DNA from 3 places in the Isoptericola sp. NPDC019693 genome. Region 1 is predicted to be linked to each of the others. Evidence: predicted binding sites of a transcription regulator. Region 1 holds the regulator's gene; each other region holds the start of a gene.
The links. Region 1 encodes LexA, which represses DNA repair genes until DNA is damaged. Its sites were predicted from a motif close to TCGAACANNTGTTCGA; they were not measured.
Positions count from the first base shown of each region.

Region 1 (6,168 bases):
CCACGCCGCGCGGCTCGCGCGGCGGCACGGCGGCACCGAGACCGAGGCGCTCGACGCCGCCGCCCAGCGCCTGGGCGGCCTGCTCGCCACCGCGCCCGCGGAACGGTTCCCCCTCGGCCTGCCCGACGACCTGCGTGCCGCGGTGGGCGGCGTGCGCGACGCGGCGCGCGAGCTCCTCACCCGTCTCAAGCCCCAGGGCGGGGCCAAGGGGCAGGAGGCCCCGGACGCGGGCATGAAGATGGCGCAGTCCGCGGTCCTGCAGCTCTTCGAGGTCGCGGAGCGGATGGCGGCCGAGGACACGACGGCGGACGTGCTGTGGTGCTCGCGCCCGCCGGAGAACGCGCCGTGGGCCGGGGACGGGGTCACGCGGCTGCACGCCGCGCCGCTCGCGGTGGCCGGGCTCATCCGCACCCACCTGCTCGGCGAGGCGACCGGCGTGTTCACGTCGGCCACCCTCACGCTCGGCGGCACGTTCGACCCGGTGGCGCGCTCGCTGGGCCTCGCGGGGTCGGGGGGCTCCGACGAGACGGCGGACTGGTCGGGTCTCGACGTCGGCAGCCCGTTCGACTACCCGCGCCAGGGCATCCTCTACGTCGCGCGGCACCTGCCCGCCCCCGGCCGCGAGCCGACGACGGACGCGCAGCTCGACGAGATCGCCGGCCTGATCGAGGCGGCCGGAGGGCGGACCCTCGGGCTGTTCTCGTCGCGGCGGGCGGCGTCGGCCGCCGCGGAGGCGATGCGCGAGCGCCTGGACGTGCCCGTGCTGTGCCAGGGGGACGACCAGCTGCCCACCCTGGTGAAGGCGTTCGCGGACGACCCGGCGACCTGCCTGTTCGGCACGCTCTCGCTGTGGCAGGGCGTGGACGTCCCCGGGCCGAGCTGCCAGCTGGTCCTCGTGGACCGCATCCCGTTCCCGCGCCCGGACGACCCGGTGAAGGCGGCGCGGGCCCGGTCGGTGGAGCAGGCGGGCGGCAACGGGTTCATGCAGGTCTCGGCGACGCACGCCGCGCTGCTCCTGGCCCAGGGGGCCGGCCGGCTCGTGCGCACGGGGGACGACCGCGGCGTCGTGGCCGTCCTCGACCCGCGCCTCGCGACCGCTCGTTACGGGACCTTCCTCACCCGCTCGATGCCGGACTTCTGGCCGACCACGGACGGGGAGCTCGTCCGTGCTGCGCTCCGGCGCCTCGACACCTAGCGTGGGGCCGTGAACGAGACACGCAGGACGACCAAGCTCGCGATCGTCGGCGCGGGCGCCGTGGGTTCCACCCTCGCGTACGCGGCGCTGGCCAGGGGTGCGGCGCGGTCCGTCGCCCTCCTGGACGTCAACCGCGCGAAGGTGGAGGCCGAGGTGCTCGACCTGCGGCACGGGGGCATGTTCATCCCCCAGGCCGAGATCGACGGCTCCGACGACGTCGAGGTCTGCCGGGGCGCCGACATCGTCGCGGTGACGGCCGGGGCCAAGCAGAAGCCCGGCCAGAGCCGCCTCGACCTGGCCGAGGCCACGGTCGGCCTCACCCGGTCCATCCTGCCGGGCCTCCTCGAGGTCGCCCCGGACGCGGTGTTCCTCATGGTGACCAACCCCGTCGACGTGGTCACCTATGCCGCCCAGGAGATCAGCGGACTGCCGCGGGGGCGGGTGTTCGGCAGCGGGACCGTCCTGGACTCGTCGCGTCTGCGCGACGCGCTGGCCCGCCACTGCGGGGTCGCGGTCGGCAACGTGCACGCGAACATCGCCGGTGAGCACGGCGACTCGGAGATCGTGCTGTGGAGCTCCGCCACGATCGCCGGGGTACCCCTGCTCGACTGGCGGCCCTTCCGGGGGCGCCCGCCGCTCGACGAGCCGGCCCGGCAGAGCATCGCGACCGACGTGGTCGAGTCGGCCTACCGCGTCATCGCCGGCAAGGGGGCGACCAACTATGCCGTCGGCCTGGCGGCGACCCGGATCATCGAGGCGGTCCTCAACGACGAGCACCGCGTGATGAACGTGTCCTCACGCCTCGACGACTTCTACGGCATCAGCGACGTCTGCCTGTCGGTGCCGTCGCTCGTCGACCGACGGGGTGTGGCGGAGACGATCGACACACCCCTGTCGGACGAGGAGATCGCCGGGCTGCGGACCTCGGCCGACAGCATGCGGGCCGTGCAGCGCCGGCTGGGCTTCTGACCGTGACGCGACCGCAGCCTGCCGTGCCCCGGGCACGGCAGGCTGCCGACGGGGTCGGCGCGGCTCAGAGGCTGCGCAGCACCGCCACGACCCGACCGAGCACCTGTGCCTCGTCGCCCTGGATGGGGGAGTAGGCCGCGTTCTGCGGCAGCAGCCAGGTGTGCCCGTCGGCCTGCTTGAACGTCTTGACCGTGGCCTCGCCGTCGATCATCGCGGCCACGACCTCGCCGTTCTCCGCCACCGGCTGGCTGCGCACGACGACCCAGTCGCCGTCGCAGATCGCGGCGTCGACCATCGAGTCGCCCGCGACCTTGAGCAGGAAGAGGTCGCCGTCGCCGACGACCTGTCGCGGGAGCGGGAAGACGTCCTCGACGACCTGCTCGGCGAGGATCGGGCCGCCCGCGGCGATGCGCCCGACCAGCGGGACGTAGGACGGCGCCTGCGCCGGCTGCGCGTCGGACGCGGCGACGGAGCCCGCGACGAAGCCGGGCGCGTCGCCGGCGTCCGAGGCGGCACCGTCGGTCGCGGAGGTCTCCGGGTCGACGACCTCGATCGCGCGCGGACGGTTCGGGTCGCGACGCAGGTAGCCCTTGCGCTCGAGCGTGGTGAGCTGGTGCTTGACGGAGGAGGGGCTCGCGAGGCCGACGGCCTCGCCGATCTCCCGCATGGTGGGCGGGTAGCCGCGCGCCTCCACCGAGCTGCGGATGGTCTCGAGGACCCGCCGCTGGCGCGGCGTCAGCCGGTCGGCGGCCGGCGAGAGCTCGCTCACCGAGGCCAGCGCCGTCGAGGAGGACCCCGCCGTCGTGGCCGCGTCCTCGGGGGTCTCGTCCTGGCCGACCCACGACGTCGCCGCCCTCGTGGACGCCGGCGCCTGGTCCCGTCCGCTCGTCATCGCGTTCTCCGTCCTCCAGGGGCGCGGCCCGCGGGCGGGCCGATGAAATCCGACAAACCTTCCATCGCGCTGCCGCCACTCTAGGCCAGTTCGCGCCCGACATCAAACATCTGTTCGATCGGGGCTCGACCGTGTCGCCTCGTCGTGGTACACCTAGTACAGCAGTTCGACGTACAGGTGTTCGACGAACGGATGTTCGACGGACCGGATGCTCGACGGGCCCGCCGCCAGGCGCGGCACCCACGTGGACCGACCGGAGGCAGGACGATGCAGAACGTGCGCAGCACCAGCGACGCTCACGGGTTCCTCGGGCTCGGAGGGCTCCGGCTGACCGGGCGGGGGCGGGTGGTTGTCGCCGCGCTCGTGCTCCTGGTGCTCGTCGGGGCGGGGCTGTTCGGCCAGCGCGCCATGGCCGGGTCCCCGGGGGCCGGCGTCGAGGTGCGGCTCCAGACGGTGGCCCCCGGCGACACGCTCTGGCAGTACGCGCAGCAGGTGCGCGACTCGGGCGAGGACCTGCGGGACGTCGTCGCCCAGCTCCGCGACCTCAACGGCCTGACCACGGCGGAGCTCCAGGCGGGCCAGGTCGTGGTGCTCCCGCTGGACTGACGTGCGCCGGGGCGGCGGAGCCCTGCTTGCGCGGACGGTCGCCCGCCGCTTACCTTGTCGGGCAGCCGGGCGCCGGTCCGGAGCCGAGCGCAGGAGACCAGCGATGCACTGCCCGTTCTGCCGCCACGCGGACTCGCGAGTCGTGGACTCGCGCACCTCCGACGACGGCGCCTCCATCCGACGTCGTCGCCAGTGCCCCGCCTGCCAGCGCCGGTTCACCACCATCGAGACCGCCAGCCTGTCCGTGGCGAAGCGCTCCGGGGTGACCGAGCCCTTCAGCCGGGACAAGGTCGTGGCGGGGGTCCGCAAGGCGTGCCAGGGCCGGCCCGTGAGCTCCGACGACCTGGCCGTGCTCGCCCAGAAGGTCGAGGAGACGCTGCGAGCATCCGGTCGCCCCGAGATCGAGGCGAACGAGGTGGGGCTGGCGATCCTCGGCCCCCTGCGGGAGCTGGACGAGGTCGCCTACCTGAGGTTCGCCAGCGTGTACCAGTCCTTCGAGTCCCTGGAGGACTTCGAGACCGCGATCACCTCCCTGCGCGCGGAGCACGAGGCCCGGGCGGCGGCGTCCGCCTCCGGCCCGGACGACCCCGGCGAGAGCCCGGCGGGCGAGCCCGCGGCAGCGGGACGCGGCACGGCGACGGACTGAGGCCGCCCCGCGCCCGGTCCTCGTGAAATGCCCTGGCGCCCGGGAGGCCGTCGCGGCATCCTGGACGGCACCAGGTGCTGCGCGGTCCGCCGTGCGAGCACGTCCACCCCGACCGACGAGGTGACCGTGATGACGACGGACGACGCCAAGGCTGCGGACGACTCCAGGGCGAGGCCCAGCGAGGACACGAAGGCGCGCTTCAGGGCGGCGCTGGAGAAGAAGAACGCCGCCAGCCACCCGACCGCCGGCAAGGACGGCAACACCGGTCAGGTGCACGGCTCGGAGACCTCCGGGCCCGTGCAGAAGATGTTCCGCCGCAAGTCGGGCTGAGCCGCCCGCGGACGGACGAAGGGCGGCCCCGGGGAGATCCGGGGCCGCCCTTCGCATGTCGCGGCGCCCGCGCCGGTGGCGGGCGTGGTCCCTCAGCCGGCGGCGGGGCCGGGCGGGAACTCGGGCCGCTCGAACGCGTCGCGGATGCGCAGGCGGATCGTCGAGTCCATGGCCTGCAGCTTCGCCGACGCGCCGCGCTGCGTGACGTCGGAGATGTCGGTCACCACGTAGCCGATCTCCCCGCGCGTGGCCAGCATCTGCGCCTCGATGTTCGCGCCGTGGTCGGCGAAGACCTGGTTCACGCGGGCGAGGACGCCGGGCACGTTGCGGTGCAGCAGCATGATGCGGCCCACGCCCGTGTGCGCGAGCTGGAGGTTCGGGAGGTTCACCGACAGCGTCGTCGACCCGGTCGCCACGAAGTCCCGCAGCTTCTTGGACACGAACTCGCCGATCGCCTCCTGCGCCTCCTCCGTCGAGCCGCCGACGTGCGGCGTGAGGATGACGTTCGGCAGCCCGCGCAGGGGTGACGTGAAGTCGTCGCCGCGCTTCTTGGGCTCCGTCGGGAAGACGTCGACGGCGGCGCCGCCGAGGTGGCCGGAGAGGATGTGCTCCCGCAGGGCCTCGACGTCCACGACGAAGCCGCGCGACAGGTTGAGGAAGATCGCGCCGGGCTTCATGCCGGCGAACAGGTCGGCCCCGAAGAGGCCGGCGTTGCCCGGCCGCCCGTCCACGTGGATCGTCACCGCGTCGGCCTCGGCGAGCAGCTCCTCGATCGTCTCGACCCGGTGCGCGTTGCCGAGCGCGAGCTTCTCGGCCGTGTCGTAGAACACGACCCGCATGCCGAGGTTCTCGGCGAGCACCGAGAGCTGGGAGCCGATGTTCCCGTAGCCGATGATGCCCAGCGTCCGGCCGCGCACCTCGTGCGAACCGTCGGCCGTCTTGTCCCAGACGCCGTCGTGCAGCGCCTTGTCGCGCACCGTGAGGCGGCGGGTCAGGGCGATGATCTCCGCGATCGCGAGCTCGACGACGGAGCGCGTGTTCGAGTACGGCGCGTTGAACACGGCCACGCCGTGGGCGGCGGCGGCGTCGAGGTCGATCTGGTTGGTGCCGATGGAGAAGGTGCCCACGGCCTGCAGGCCCGGGACGCTCTCCAGGACCTTGCGGGTCACGGTGGTCTTGGACCGGATGCCGAGGATCTGGAAGTCCGCGAGGGACTCGATCAGCTCGGACTCGTCGAGCGCGCCGGGGCGCGTGACGACCTCGATGCCCGCATCACGAAGATTCTGGGCAGCGACGGGGTGGACGTTCTCGAGAAGGAGGGCTCGCAGCACGAGGCCATGGTGCGCCGTGCGGGCCCGCGCCGACAAACGCGTCTCACGCCGCGGCGAGCTCCACGATGCCCGCGGGCAGGGGGTGCTCGTGGACGACGACGAGCCGCTGCGTGGGCCGGGTCATCGCGACGTAGAGGTCCGACGCGCCGCCCGGGCCCTCCGCGACGGCCACCGGCTCGACGAGCACGACGGCGTCGAA
Region 1 is NZ_JBIRXP010000005.1:93,518-99,685, reverse strand. Features, by position in the region: gene ACH436_RS15605 (ATP-dependent DNA helicase) at 1-1,195, shown strand, start outside; gene ACH436_RS15600 (L-lactate dehydrogenase) at 1,205-2,164, shown strand; gene lexA (transcriptional repressor LexA) at 2,229-3,056, opposite strand; gene ACH436_RS15590 (LysM peptidoglycan-binding domain-containing protein) at 3,333-3,662, shown strand; gene nrdR (transcriptional regulator NrdR) at 3,766-4,308, shown strand; gene ACH436_RS15580 (DUF5302 domain-containing protein) at 4,438-4,638, shown strand; gene serA (phosphoglycerate dehydrogenase) at 4,731-5,969, opposite strand; gene ACH436_RS15570 (HelD family protein) at 6,013-6,168, opposite strand, start outside.

Region 2 (6,168 bases), on a different contig from region 1:
GGCCGCGGCGGCGCCGTCGCGCGGGGGCCGCGGGGCCTACGTGCTCACCGGGCGCGGCGTCGAGCAGTCGGCGCAGGGCACCGCCACGGTGACGGCGGCGATCGACCTGGCCCTCGCGCTCGGGCTCGTGGGCCGGGTGGGGTCGGGGTACGGCTGCCTGACCGGACAGGGCAATGGCCAGGGCGGGCGGGAGCACGGACAGAAGTGCGACCAGCTGCCCGGATACCGCAAGATCGACGACCCGGCGGCTCGCGCGCACGTCGCCGGGGTGTGGGGCGTGGACCCGGCCACGCTGCCCGGGCCGGGCGTGCCCGCCGTCGAGCTGCTGACCTCGCTCGGTGCGCCCGGCGGGCCGCGGGCGCTGCTGGTGCACGGCTCGAACGTCGTCGTGTCCGCGCCGAACGCCGACCGGGTGCGCGGGCGCCTGGCCGCGCTCGACCTGCTCGTCGTGTGCGACGTCGTGCCGTCCGAGACGGCGCTGCTCGCCGACGTCGTGCTGCCCACCACCCAGTGGGCGGAGGAGGAGGGCACGATGACCAACCTCGAGGGGCGGGTCATCCGCCGGCGCCGCGCCGTCGACCCGCCCGGCGACGCCCGGTCCGAGCTGTGGATCCTCGCCGAGCTGGCGCGACGGCTCGGGTCGGACGTCGCCTTCCCGACCGACCCCGCCGTCGTGTTCGACGAGCTGGCGCGCGCGTCGGCCGGCGGCGTCGCCGACTACTCCGGGCTCAGCCACGCCCGCCTCGACGCGCACGAGGCCGCCGACGGCGCCGGTCTGTACTGGCCCTGCCCCGCCACCCCCGCCGACCTGTCAGGACGAGCGCGGGCTATACCCTCCGCAGGCCCTGACAACTCGCGGGGGGAGCACCCCGGGACGCCGCGCGTGTTCCTCGAGCGGTTCGCGACGCCGGACGGCCGGGCGCGGATGGTCGCGGTCGACCACGCCGGCCCGTCCGACGACGTGCGCCCCGACGCCCCGACGTACCTGGTCACCGGCCGGGTGCTCCAGCACTACCAGTCCGGCGCGCAGACGCACCGCGTGCCGGAGCTGGAGCGGCTGGTGCCCGAGCCGTACGTGGAGCTGCACCCGCTGCTGGGCCTGCGGGTCGGCGTGCCGGACGGCGGACGCGCCCGTCTGACCTCGGCGCGCGGCGTCGTCGAGGCGACGGCCCGCTGGACGGACGCCGTCCGCCCGGACACCGTCTTCATGCCCTTCCACTGGAGCGGCGCGGGCAGCGTCAACCGCCTCACCACCGACGCCGTCGACCCGGTCTCCGCCATGCCCGAGTTCAAGGTCTGCGCCGTGTCCGTGACGCCGGCCGACCCCGCCGTCGCCGCGGCGGCGCAGCACGTCGAGACCGTGGAGGTCCCCGCATGAGCGACCCGCAGCTCGACCCGCAGCGTGGCCTGCGCGTACCGCACCGGGTGGTCGTCATCGGTCACGGCATGGTGGGCGCGCGCCTCGCCGACGAGCTCTCCCGGCGCGACGCCGACGGCGCGCTCGACGTCACCGTGCTCGGCGCCGAGCCCTACGAGCCGTACAACCGCGTGCTGCTGTCGGACGTCGTCGCCGGGCGCACGGACGTGGCGGCGATCGGCATGCCCATGGTCGACGACGGCCGCACGCGCGTCCTGCGGGGCACGGCCGCGGTGAGCGTCGAACGGGACGCCCGCGTGGTGCTGGCCGACGACGGCACCCGCCATCCCTACGACCACCTGGTCCTCGCCACCGGTGCCGCCGCGCGCCTCCCGGACGTGCCCGGCCTGGGTGACGACCCGGCGTCCCTGCCGGCCGGGGTGCACGCTCTGCGGACGCTCGACGACGCGCGCGAGGTCGTCGCCGCCACGGTGAACACCCCGCGCGCGGTAGTAGTCGGCGGCGGGGTGCTGGGGGTGGAGGTGGCGCTCGGGCTCGCCGGGAGGGGGCTGCCCACCACGCTCGTGCACGGGGCGGGCGCCCCGATGGACCGGCAGCTCGACGACGAGGCGGGTGCCGTGCTGCGCGCGGGCCTGGAGGCGGCGGGCGTGAGCGTGCGCACGCGGGTGCGGCCGCAGGAGGTGCTCGTCGTCGGCGGCCGGGCCGTCGGGGTGCGGCTCGACGGCGCCACGACCGAGCCGGGGGAGTCGCTCGGCGCGAGCCTGGTCGTGCTCGCCTGCGGCACGGAGCCGGAGACGTCCTTGGCCCGCCGGGCCGGGCTCGCCGTCGAGCGGGGCGTCGTGGTGGGGCCGGATCTGGCGTCGGTCTCGGACGGCCGGGTGTTCGCCGTCGGGGACTGCGCCCAGCCGCCGGAGGGCTCACGCGGGCTGGTGGCCGAGGGCTGGGACCAGGCGCGGAGGCTCGCCGAGCACCTCGTGGCGCTCGCGGCGCGGCCGCGGCCGGCCGCGGAGGAGTCGTCGGGGCCGCGCGAGCACCTGCGGCTGCCGGGCGACGGCACGGCGCCGTCGATGGCGGTGCGCCTCGGCACCCTGCTGTCCTCGCGGGCGCCGGGGGCGGGCGACGGGGCCGTCGACGCCCGGGGTACCGACGTGGTCAAGGTCAAGGCCGGGCCGCTGAGCGTGGTCGCGATGGGCCGTAGCGGCTCCGGCCGGGTCCCGGTGCCGGGCGAGCGGGCCGTGCGCCTGGGCGACCCTGTGGCGGGCCGCTATGTCGAGGCCGTCGTGGCGGACGGCGTCCTGGTGGGCGCCACCTGCGTGGGTGACGCCCGCGTGGCCGCCGACCTGACGGCGGCCTACACCCGCCGCACCCCCGTCCCGGCGGACCCGGCGTTCCTGCTGCTCACGCCCGTCATGCCCGCCGCGGAGCCGGCGTCCAGCCCCGAGCACATGCCCGACGACGCCACCGTCTGCCGCTGCAACGGCGTCACCAAGCACGACATCGCGGCCTGCGTGGCGGACGGCGCGACGTCCAAGGACGACGTCGCCCGCGCGACCCGCGCCACCACCGGCTGCGGCAGCTGCACGGAGGCCGTGTGCGGCCTGGTGGACTGGCTGGCCGGCGCGCGGACGGCGGGGGAGGCGGTGCCCGGGGCGATGACGACGTCCGCCCACGCCTCGTAGGGGTCCCGCGTGAGCGACGACGCCTGTGCGTTCTGCGAGGTACACCGGCGACCTGACAGCGCGTTGTCCACAGGCTTTCCGAAACCCTAGAACAGGTGTTCGAATCTCGCTAGGCTGGGGTCATGACGTCGCGCCAGTCCACCGCAGCCTCGCGGCTGGACGCTGCGCTGGATCGGGCGGCGGACGAGCAGGTCGCGGCGAACGCGGCGGCGGGACGGCGGACGGTCGCGTTGGCCGAGGTACTCGAGGTGGCGACGGCGGCGCCGGAGTCGATGCTGGACGTCACGGTCGGACGGGTCGAGTCGGCGACGGCGGAGCGGCGGGGTTCGGTCGCGCACCGGGCCCTGGTCGCGGAGGTCTCGTGTGCGCTCGGGGTGAGCGAGCATGTCGCGCAGGGGTGGCTCGCGGACGCCGGGGTGCTGGCCTCGAAGGCGACGGCGACGCTGGATGCGTTGTGCTCGGGGTCGATCTCCTACCGGCATGCGGCCAAGCTCGCGGACGTGGTCGCGGACCTGCCGCCCGCGGTGGCCGCGCAGGTCGAGCGGGCGGTGCTGGGCCGGGCGGAGACCTTGACGGCGGCACGGTTCGGGGCGCTGGCCCGGGCGGCGCGCGACCGGCTGCACCCCGTGCCGGCGGAGGTCCGCCAGGAGGCCGCCGCGTTGAAGGCCGATGTCTGGGTCGACGACGGCGCCGACGGGATGTCCTGGCTGACCGCGCACCTGCCCACCCCGGTCGCCCGCGCCGTGCACGACCGCCTCACCCGGACCGCCACGCGAGCGAAGGGCTCCGGCGATCCCCGCGGTGTGGGGCAGCTGCGCGCCGCCACGTTGACCGCCCTCCTGCTGGACGGCGACGCCATGAGCAGCTCGCACCACCCGGGCGACCAAGGTGACCCGTCGGGCCGGGACCCAGATCCTCGGCGCGCACCATCAGTCAACCCAGAGCCGCCACCCGACGTGCCACCTGATCCGTTGGCCGTCCTGGCCCGCATCGTCCGGCCGGTGGTGCACGTGACCGTGCCGGTCAGCACTGTGACCGGTGCGGGCGAGGGCTCAGGCCAGCTGGACGGCGCGACCCCGATCGACGCGGAGACGGCACGCCACCTCGTCGCGCGCGCCCCGACGCTGCGGCGCGTGGTGACCGACCCGGTGACGGGGGCGATGCTCACCGTGGACCGGCGCAGCTACGTCGTGCCTGCGGACCTGCGCGCCTTCCTCACCCAGCGTGACGTGACGTGCCGGTTCCCCGGCTGCCGCGTGCCCGCGCGCCGCTGCGACGTCGACCACACCACCGCGTGGGCCGACGGCGGCGCCACCGACGCCGCCAACCTGGCCCACGTGTGCCGCAAGCACCACACCCTCAAGCACGAGTCCCGGTGGCAGGTCGAACAGCTCGACGCCGGCGTCCTGGCCTGGACCTCACCCCGCGGCCGCACCTATCTCACTCGTCCCGGCACCGCCGACCACACCCTGACCCAGCTCGACACCTGGGCCACCGAGGCTGAGCACCTGGCCCGCGTTCTGCCCCCTGAGGCCGCACCCCCGCTCGGTCCGGCACCCGTCAGCACACCGGTCAGCCCCCACGACGACGGCGATCCGCCGTTCTGACAGACGGCGGCCGGCGGCGTGTCAGACGTTCAGGTCGTACGGCACCCCGAGGGCGGCCCTGAGCTGCCCGCGCATGGCCGCCGTCGCGCTACGCCTCCGCCGGTCGGGTCCACTCGAGCGTGTAACGGAAGAACAGACGCTGGCGGAACCGGGCGCCCGGCAGCACGCGCCGGGCGGTGTCGCGCACCTCGCCGTACGTCTCGCGCGAGTCGCGCAGGGGAACGACCGGGCCGTGGTCCGCGTCCCGCGCGGCGTCGGGCCCCGTCCGTCCCCGGCGCGCGTGCTTGACCATGCCGACGACGGGGTTGGTGAAGGACGAGACCAGGTCGACAGCGAGGTCGCGCGGCGCGCCGATCCGGGCCAGTCCGACGACCAGCAGCCGCCCCCCGGGCGCCAGGACACCGGCGGCGTGCCGCAGCGTGGGCTCGAGGTCCATGTGGTGCAGCGACGCGACCATCGTCACGACGTCGAACGAGCCGTCGGCGGGGACGTCCTCGAACCGGCCGTGGCGGGCGGTGACACCGGGGTCGTCGGCGAACCGGGCGCGGGTGGCCTCGACCATGGGCTCGTCCACGTCGAGGCCCACCACCGTGGCGCCCGCGGCCCGCAGGCGGCCGACGAGGGTGCCGAGGCCGCAGCCCACGTCGAGCGCGCGGCGTCTGCGGCGCGGCAGCCGGCGCAGGATCCAGCCGTGGAAGTGGTCGTTGTGGTTCCACGGGTACCTGCCGTTGATCCGGCCGAGCCAGCGGCCGACGGCGCGCACCACCGGGTTCGTCGTCGTGCGCGGGTCGAGCCGCGTCGTCGGCTGTGTCGTCGGCTCCGTCGTCGGCATGGACAGCGAGGGTAGCGTCACGACCGTGCCGAGCCTCGTCCTGCTGTGCGGCCCCGCCGGGGCGGGCAAGTCCGCGCACGCCCGCCGCTACGCGGCCGACGGTTTTGCGGTCGCCTCTGTCGACGAGATCGCGTGGGCCGCCGGGCACCCCGCGGTGCACCCGCTGCCGGACGACGCGGCACGCCGGGTGGCGGACGCCCTGCGGTCCCGGGTCGAGACGCTCCTCGCCGAGGGCCGCGACGTCGCCGTCGACTCGTCGTTCTGGTCGCGCGCGTCGAGGGACGAGTACCGGGCGCTCGGCGCGACGCACGGCGCGGACACCCTCGTCGTCTACGTGGAGACGCCCCGCGACGTCGCCCTCGCCCGCGTGGCCGCGCGCACCGCCGCCCACCCGCACGACGTCGTCCTGGCACCGGAGACGGCCGCCGCCTTCCACGACGGCTTCGAGGTCCCGACTCCGGACGAGGGGCCGCTGCAGGTGGTCCGGGGCTGGTGACCGTGCTCCTCTCGCGCGCCATGTTTCGCGCGTGAGGCAGATGTTCCCGTGAGGTAACCCCGGCCTGACGGCCGCGACACGGCGGTTTCCTAGCGTCAGGGCCATGAACGAGACGCAGGGCACGCACCCCAGCTCCCGGCCGGACCCGCGGCACGTCGTCGTCGTGGGCGGCGGCA
Region 2 is NZ_JBIRXP010000008.1:116,580-122,747, forward strand. Features, by position in the region: gene ACH436_RS19870 (molybdopterin oxidoreductase family protein) at 1-1,378, shown strand, start outside; gene ACH436_RS19875 (FAD-dependent oxidoreductase) at 1,375-3,057, shown strand; gene ACH436_RS19880 (DUF222 domain-containing protein) at 3,180-4,664, shown strand; gene ACH436_RS19885 (class I SAM-dependent methyltransferase) at 4,753-5,496, opposite strand; gene ACH436_RS19890 (AAA family ATPase) at 5,522-5,992, shown strand; gene nirB (nitrite reductase large subunit NirB) at 6,096-6,168, shown strand, end outside.
Region 2: ACH436_RS19880 (DUF222 domain-containing protein) is a predicted target of LexA. The motif match lies at 3,145-3,160, and genes of this name have one in related genera.

Region 3 (6,168 bases), on a different contig from region 1:
GCATGGACGCGGGCGGCGGGCCAGGCGGGCGTCGACGTCGTCTGGGCCGAGCTCGTGGCGACAGACCCCGAGGTGGACACGCCCACGATGCGCGACCAGCTGGAGTGCCACGCCCTCGGGGCGCGCGACAAGGACTCGTGGAACCTCGAGCCGTGGCGCCCCGACGTCGGGCTGGTCGCGACGATGGCCGCGCGCTGCAACCCGACGTCCTGACCCGGCCTGCACAGGTTCACGGAGACCGACGCGCCAGCGTGTTCCCGCTCCTCGCGCGATCCTGGGCGCTCCCGAGCGCTCAGCGGCGGGCGAGGCGCGCCGTCACGGCACGGCGATGTGCGTCAGGACGGTGGCCTCCTCGGCCGCGGTCAGGCCGGTGACCTCCGCGTCGGGCGTCGCACGCAGCCAGGCCAGCGTGTCGCGCGCGGTGTCCTCGACCGGCCGTGGCGCCAGCCCGGCGGCGAGCGCGGGTCCGGCGTCGTGCGCGGGCATGCCGGAGTACTCGGGCCGCGGCAGCCACAGCGGCAGCGACCGCTCCCCCGACCAGGGCCGGACGTCCGCCGCCGCCAAGGCGTCGTCGTCCGCCCACACCCAGCGCGGCTCGGCGCCGACCCCGCGGGCCGCCGCGGCGAGGTGCTCGCCGATCGGTGCGACCGGGCCGACCCCGTCGAACGTCCCCTCCGTCCGCCGCTCAGCCAGGTCCACGAGCCAGGTCGCGAGGTCCCGCACGTCGATCACCTGCATCGGGTCCGCCGGGTCGCCCGGCGCCAGCACGTCGGTGCCCGCGCCGGTGTCGCGCGCACGGCCCAGCCGCGCCGGCCAGTAGGTGAACCGTCCGCTCGGGTCCCCCGGCCCCACGATGAGGCCCGGGCGCACGACCGCCGACGTCACCGCCCCCGCGCGCACGAGCTCCTCACACGCCACCTTCATCGCGCCGTACGCCTCCGGGTCCTCCGCTCCGTCGACGTCGTCCGCCTGCGGCGCGCGCAGCCGCCCGACGCCGGGTCCGCCCGGGTCGGCGTCGTCCGCGTAGACGTTGATCGTCGACACGAACACCCAGTGCGCGTCGGGCAGCGCCGACACCGCCCGCCGCACGTGCGACGGCGTCCGCGACACGTCGACGACGGCGTCGAAGCCCTCGGCCGCCAGCGCTTCCGGGAACGGGTCGGCGCGGTCCAGCCGCACGTGCCGCACGCCATCCGGCACCGGCCCGGAGCGGCCCCGGTTCGCGGCCACCACCTCGTGCCCGCGCGTCGCGGCGTCGGCCGCGACCGCCCTCGACAGGAACGCCGACCCACCCAGCACCAGCAGCCTCATGCCCCCAGCCTGGCGCAGCCGGACGCCCGCGTCCCCGCCTTCTGCCCGGGGCAGAAGACGGGGACGCGGGACTAGAGTGCGCGCCATGACCTCCCCTGTGCCGGGCGGGCTCCCCCGCACCGCCGCCGTCGCCGCCGCGTTCGAGGTGCTCGAACGCTTCTCGCCCGCGGCGCTCGTGCACCACGCCGTGCGGTCCACCCTGCTCGCAGCCGACCTCAGACGACGGCTGGCCCTCCCTGTCGACGACGAGGTCCTGGCCGTCGCGGGCCTGCTGCACGACACCGGCCTCACGACCGCGTTCGACGTGCACACCGAGCCCTTCGAGGTCGCCGGCGGCCACGTCGCCTGGGTCGTCACCGCGGGTGCCGGCTGGGCGCCCGAGCGCCGGGAGCGGACCGCCAGGGCGGTGGTCGACCACATGCTCGACGACGACGACGTCCCGCGGCAGGAGCGTCCCGAGGGATACCTGCTCGCTCGGTCGACCGGCGCCGACGTCACGGGCCGCGGCCTCGAGCACTGGCCGGCACCCGTCCTCGCCGGCGTCGAAGCCGGATGGCCCCGGCTCGACTTCCGCGACCTGTTCAGCGCCTGCCTCCGCGACCAGGCCGCGCGCAAGCCCGCGTCGGTCGCGGCCGCCTACGTCGCGTCGGGCGGCGCCGACCGGGTCCGCTGAGCGGCGCCGACGGTACCGGCGGCGCGAGGCGCCCTGCGCCATGCCTCGATCGTCCACAGATATTGGCCAGGGACTAGTACAGGTGTTCGAACGTCGCTAGGCTGGGGGCATGACGACGACGCTCCCCGACCCCGTGACCGGCACCGACGCCGGTGCGGCGGGTGGCGTCAGCGACCGGGTGAGCTCGTCGACGGACCTGCGGGCGGCGGCGGCCCGGCTCGCCGCGATGCCCCGGTCGTGGGCCCCGTCGATCAGCGAGCTGCTCGAGGAAGAGTCACGACGCGAGGACCGTCCGCCAGCGACCGACACCGCACCACCCGTACCCGCGTCAGCACCCGTTCCCGCAGCCGCAGCCGCACCCGCACCCGTACCTGTGCCCGCACCCGCACCCGTGCCGGCGGGTCGCCCCTCCTTGGCCGACCTGGACCGGGTGCTGGACCAGCTCACCGCCAACGATGCCCAGATCGCGGCCCTGCACGCCGAACGCGCCGTCCTCCTCTCCCGCACGCTCGGCCTGGCCGAGGCACTCGAGACGGACCTGCTCGACCCCGACGACCCCACCACCCGGCGCGCGCCGTCGGCCCGCCGCCTCGAGCTCGCCCACCGCGCCGTCACCGCCGAGGTCGCCACCACCCTCCGCATCGGGGAACACGCCGCCGGCACCCTGACCGACCACGCCCACACCCTCACCACCAAGGCCCCCGCGACCCTCGCCGCACTGCACGAAGGCCGCCTGTCCTGGGGGCACGCCACCGCGATCACCACCCACCTGGCAGACCTGACGCCCCAGGAAGCCGCCACCGTCGAACGATCCGTCCTGACCACCATCCTCGACACGCAGACCACCACGGTCACCTGCACCCCCGCACAGGTCGCCAGACGAGCACGCCGAGCCCGCGAGACCGCCCACCCCACCCCCGCCGACGTCCGCCACACCGACGCCACCCGGCACCGAGCCGTCTGGCTCGACGACGGACACGACGGCATGGCCTGGCTGTCCGCCCACCTGCCCGCACCCCTCGCCCACGCCGCCTACGACCGCCTCACCCGCACCGCCCACCACCTCACCAGCACCACCGGGAACCTGAGCAACGCCACCAGCCGGAGCGGCACCGGTGAGCACCGCACCCTCGCCCAGGCCCGCGCCGACACCCTCGCCGCCCTCCTCCTGGACGACGGCACCCTCGACCACAGCGAGCCCCCGAGCGCGAGAATCGGCCAGGGCACCGACGCCGTGCACGGTCGACTCACCACCGGCCGCTCCGACGTGGCGCTGCACGACCAGCCCACGATCGCGACCCTGGCCCGCTCCATCCGGCCGCAGGTCACCGTCACCGTCCCGGTCCTGACCCTGCTCGGCATCACCGACGCCCCCGCCACCATGAACGGCCACGTCCCCATCGACCCGGACACCGCCCGACAGCTCACCGCCCTCGCACCCTCACTACGACGGATCCTCACCGACCCCGAGACCGGCACCGTCCTGTCCGTCGGACGCACCACCTACACCGTCCCCGCCGACCTCAAAGCCCTCATCCGCGCACGCGACACCACCTGCCGCTTCCCCGGCTGCACCCACCCCGCCACCCGCGCCGACCTCGACCACACCCAGGCATGGGCCAACGGCGGCACCACCAGCGCCACCAACCTCGCCGCACTCTGCCGCCGCCACCACGTGATCAAGCACCAGTCGACCTGGCACGTCAGACAGGTCGACACCACCGGGGCCAACACCCAGCCCACCGGCTGGGGCGGCACCCTCGAATGGACCTCCCCCACCGGACGCCGACACGTCACCCGAGCCGAACCCGTCGAGACCACCCGACATCGCGTCACGCCCACAGGCCATGGTCCCGGGCACGGCGACGAGGCGGCCGGGATCGACGACGCGCAGCCGCCCTTCTGACCCTGCCGGCGGCGGCGCCGTTCACCAGCGCCGCGCAACTCACCCAGCGCGCGCAACTCACCAGCGCTGCGCGACGTCCTCCGCCCAGCCGTCGAGGCCGTCGACGTCGAGGCGCGTGCCGTCGTGGGTCGTCACCCAGCCCGACCACGCGCCGAAGCACTGGTGGGTGGACGATGCGACGAGACCGAGCTGGGTCCGGCTCACCCGGTCGCGCGCGGGCACGAACGTCAGGTCCAGCCGCGCGCCGCGCACCCGCCACGGCTGGATGTACGCGCCGCGGTCGAACGTCCAGTCGAGCTCGTCGTGGAGCTTGTGCAGACGACCGTCCACGAAGACGCCGTTCTCCGTCGTCGGCCCCTGCCGGGTCCACGTGCCACCGAGCTGCACCGCTACCTCGTGCCGCGCGCCGTCCTGCGCGACGCCCTGCCCGAACCCCACGCCCCACTGCCACGCGGCGCGGTAGGGCCACCGCCCGCGCCCGTGGTCGAGCGCGGCCCATGAGCCGGCGGGCACCGGCACCTCGGCCCCGTCGATGCGGAGCGTGCCGGCCGCCGGGAGCCCGACGTCCTTCACCGTGTACTGGAACCGCCGCGCCGACCAGGGCACCACGACCCCGAGCAGGTCGCGCCCGGCGGGCCGGGGCACGGTCACGTCGAGGTCGACGCGGGCCGTGCGGGCCCGCAGGCGCGTCCCCGCGGGCCCCTCGTCCACCGCGATCGCCACCGCGCGCGTGCGCGACCGGACCGGGCCGGCGCCGAGACGCCCGGGCAGCGTGGCCGTGCCGTTCAGCGGGGCGATCGCGACGGCGTCGACCTCCTCGCCGGACGCCCGGTCCCACGCCCACACCTGGTGCAGCGCGGCGTAGTCCAGCGCGGAGGTGGTGAGCGCGACGACGTGGTCCGGCGTCACGACCGCCCAGTACTCCCACCGCTTGTTCCGCCCGAGCCCCCGCAGCCCCCGCAGCCCCCGCAGCCCCCGCCCGACGCCGGACGTGTCGTGCCGCGGGGCGCGCGACCAGCCGACCGCGTCGGGGTTCAGCCGCCCGCCGGGGAGGCACAGGGGAACGTCGGCGGTGATCTCGCGCTCGGTCACGTCGTCGGTCGCACGCTCTGTCACGGGGCGAGGCTAGCGCCACCTGCTACCGTCCGGGCGTGCCGCACTCCCCCGCCCCCGCCGCCGTGACCTTCCGCCTCGCCACCCGCGACGACCTGCCGAGGATCGTCGAGCTCATCGCGGACGACGCCGTCGCCGCCGCGCGCACCGGGGAGTTCGGCCCGGCGCACGTCGCGGGCTTCGAGGCCGTCGAGGCGAGCCCGGACAACGAGCTCGTCGTCGCGGAGCTCGACGGGGCCGTGGTGGGCTGCATGCAGCTGACGTTCGTGCCCGGCATCTCCCGCAACGGCGCCACGCGCCTGCTCGTCGAGGCCGTGCGCGTCGACGCCGCGCTGCGCGGCCAGGGTCTCGGACGGACCATGATGGAGCACGCGCACGCTCGCGGCCGCGAGCGCCGCTGCATCCTCGCCCAGCTCACGTCGGACAAGCAGCGGCCGGACGCGCACCGCTTCTACCGGTCGCTCGGCTACGCGCAGTCGCACGAGGGGTTCAAGCTGCCCCTGTGACCCCGGCGTCCTCCTCGGCTGCAGGACGCCGCACGTCGCGGATGCCGACCATGCTCACCAGCCCGCCCAGCACGAGCAGCCCCGCCGTGACGAGCAGCGCCCGATGGAACGACGCGACGTCGAGCACCCCGCCGAGGATCACGCCGGCGAACGCGACGGTCAGGAGCCCGGCCACGCGCGAGACGGCGTTGTTGACCGCGGACGCGATGCCGGCGTCCGCGGGCGGCGCGGCACCGAGGATGGCGGACGTCAGGGGCGCGACGGTGATGGACAGCCCCAGGCCGAACACGAGCAGACCCGGCAGCACCTGCGTGAGGTAGGCCGCGCTCTCGTCCATCGAGAGGAGCAGCAGGTACCCGGCGCCCGCGACGACAGGCCCCACCGTCATGAACCACCTCGCCCCGTACCGGGCGGCCAGGGTGCCGAACCGCGTCGACAGCGCCAGCATCGCGAGGGTCGTCGGCAGCTGCGCCACCCCGGCGGCGGTGGCCGACCAGCCCGCCACCTGCTGCAGGAACAGGCCCAGCACGAACCCGCCCAGCGACAGGGCGCCGTACACGGCGAACGTCGCGAGGTTGCCCCAGGCAAAGTTGCGCGCGGCGAACAGGCGCGGCGGCATCATGGGGTCCCGGGCCTGCCGCTCGTACACGACGAACGCG
Region 3 is NZ_JBIRXP010000001.1:269,170-275,337, reverse strand. Features, by position in the region: gene ACH436_RS01295 (DUF2599 domain-containing protein) at 1-213, shown strand, start outside; gene ACH436_RS01290 (NAD-dependent epimerase/dehydratase family protein) at 316-1,311, opposite strand; gene ACH436_RS01285 (HD domain-containing protein) at 1,397-1,984, shown strand; gene ACH436_RS01280 (DUF222 domain-containing protein) at 2,094-3,890, shown strand; gene ACH436_RS01275 (DUF2804 domain-containing protein) at 3,948-5,006, opposite strand; gene ACH436_RS01270 (GNAT family N-acetyltransferase) at 5,042-5,509, shown strand; gene ACH436_RS01265 (MFS transporter) at 5,493-6,168, opposite strand, start outside.
Region 3: ACH436_RS01280 (DUF222 domain-containing protein) is a predicted target of LexA. The motif match lies at 2,059-2,074, and genes of this name have one in related genera.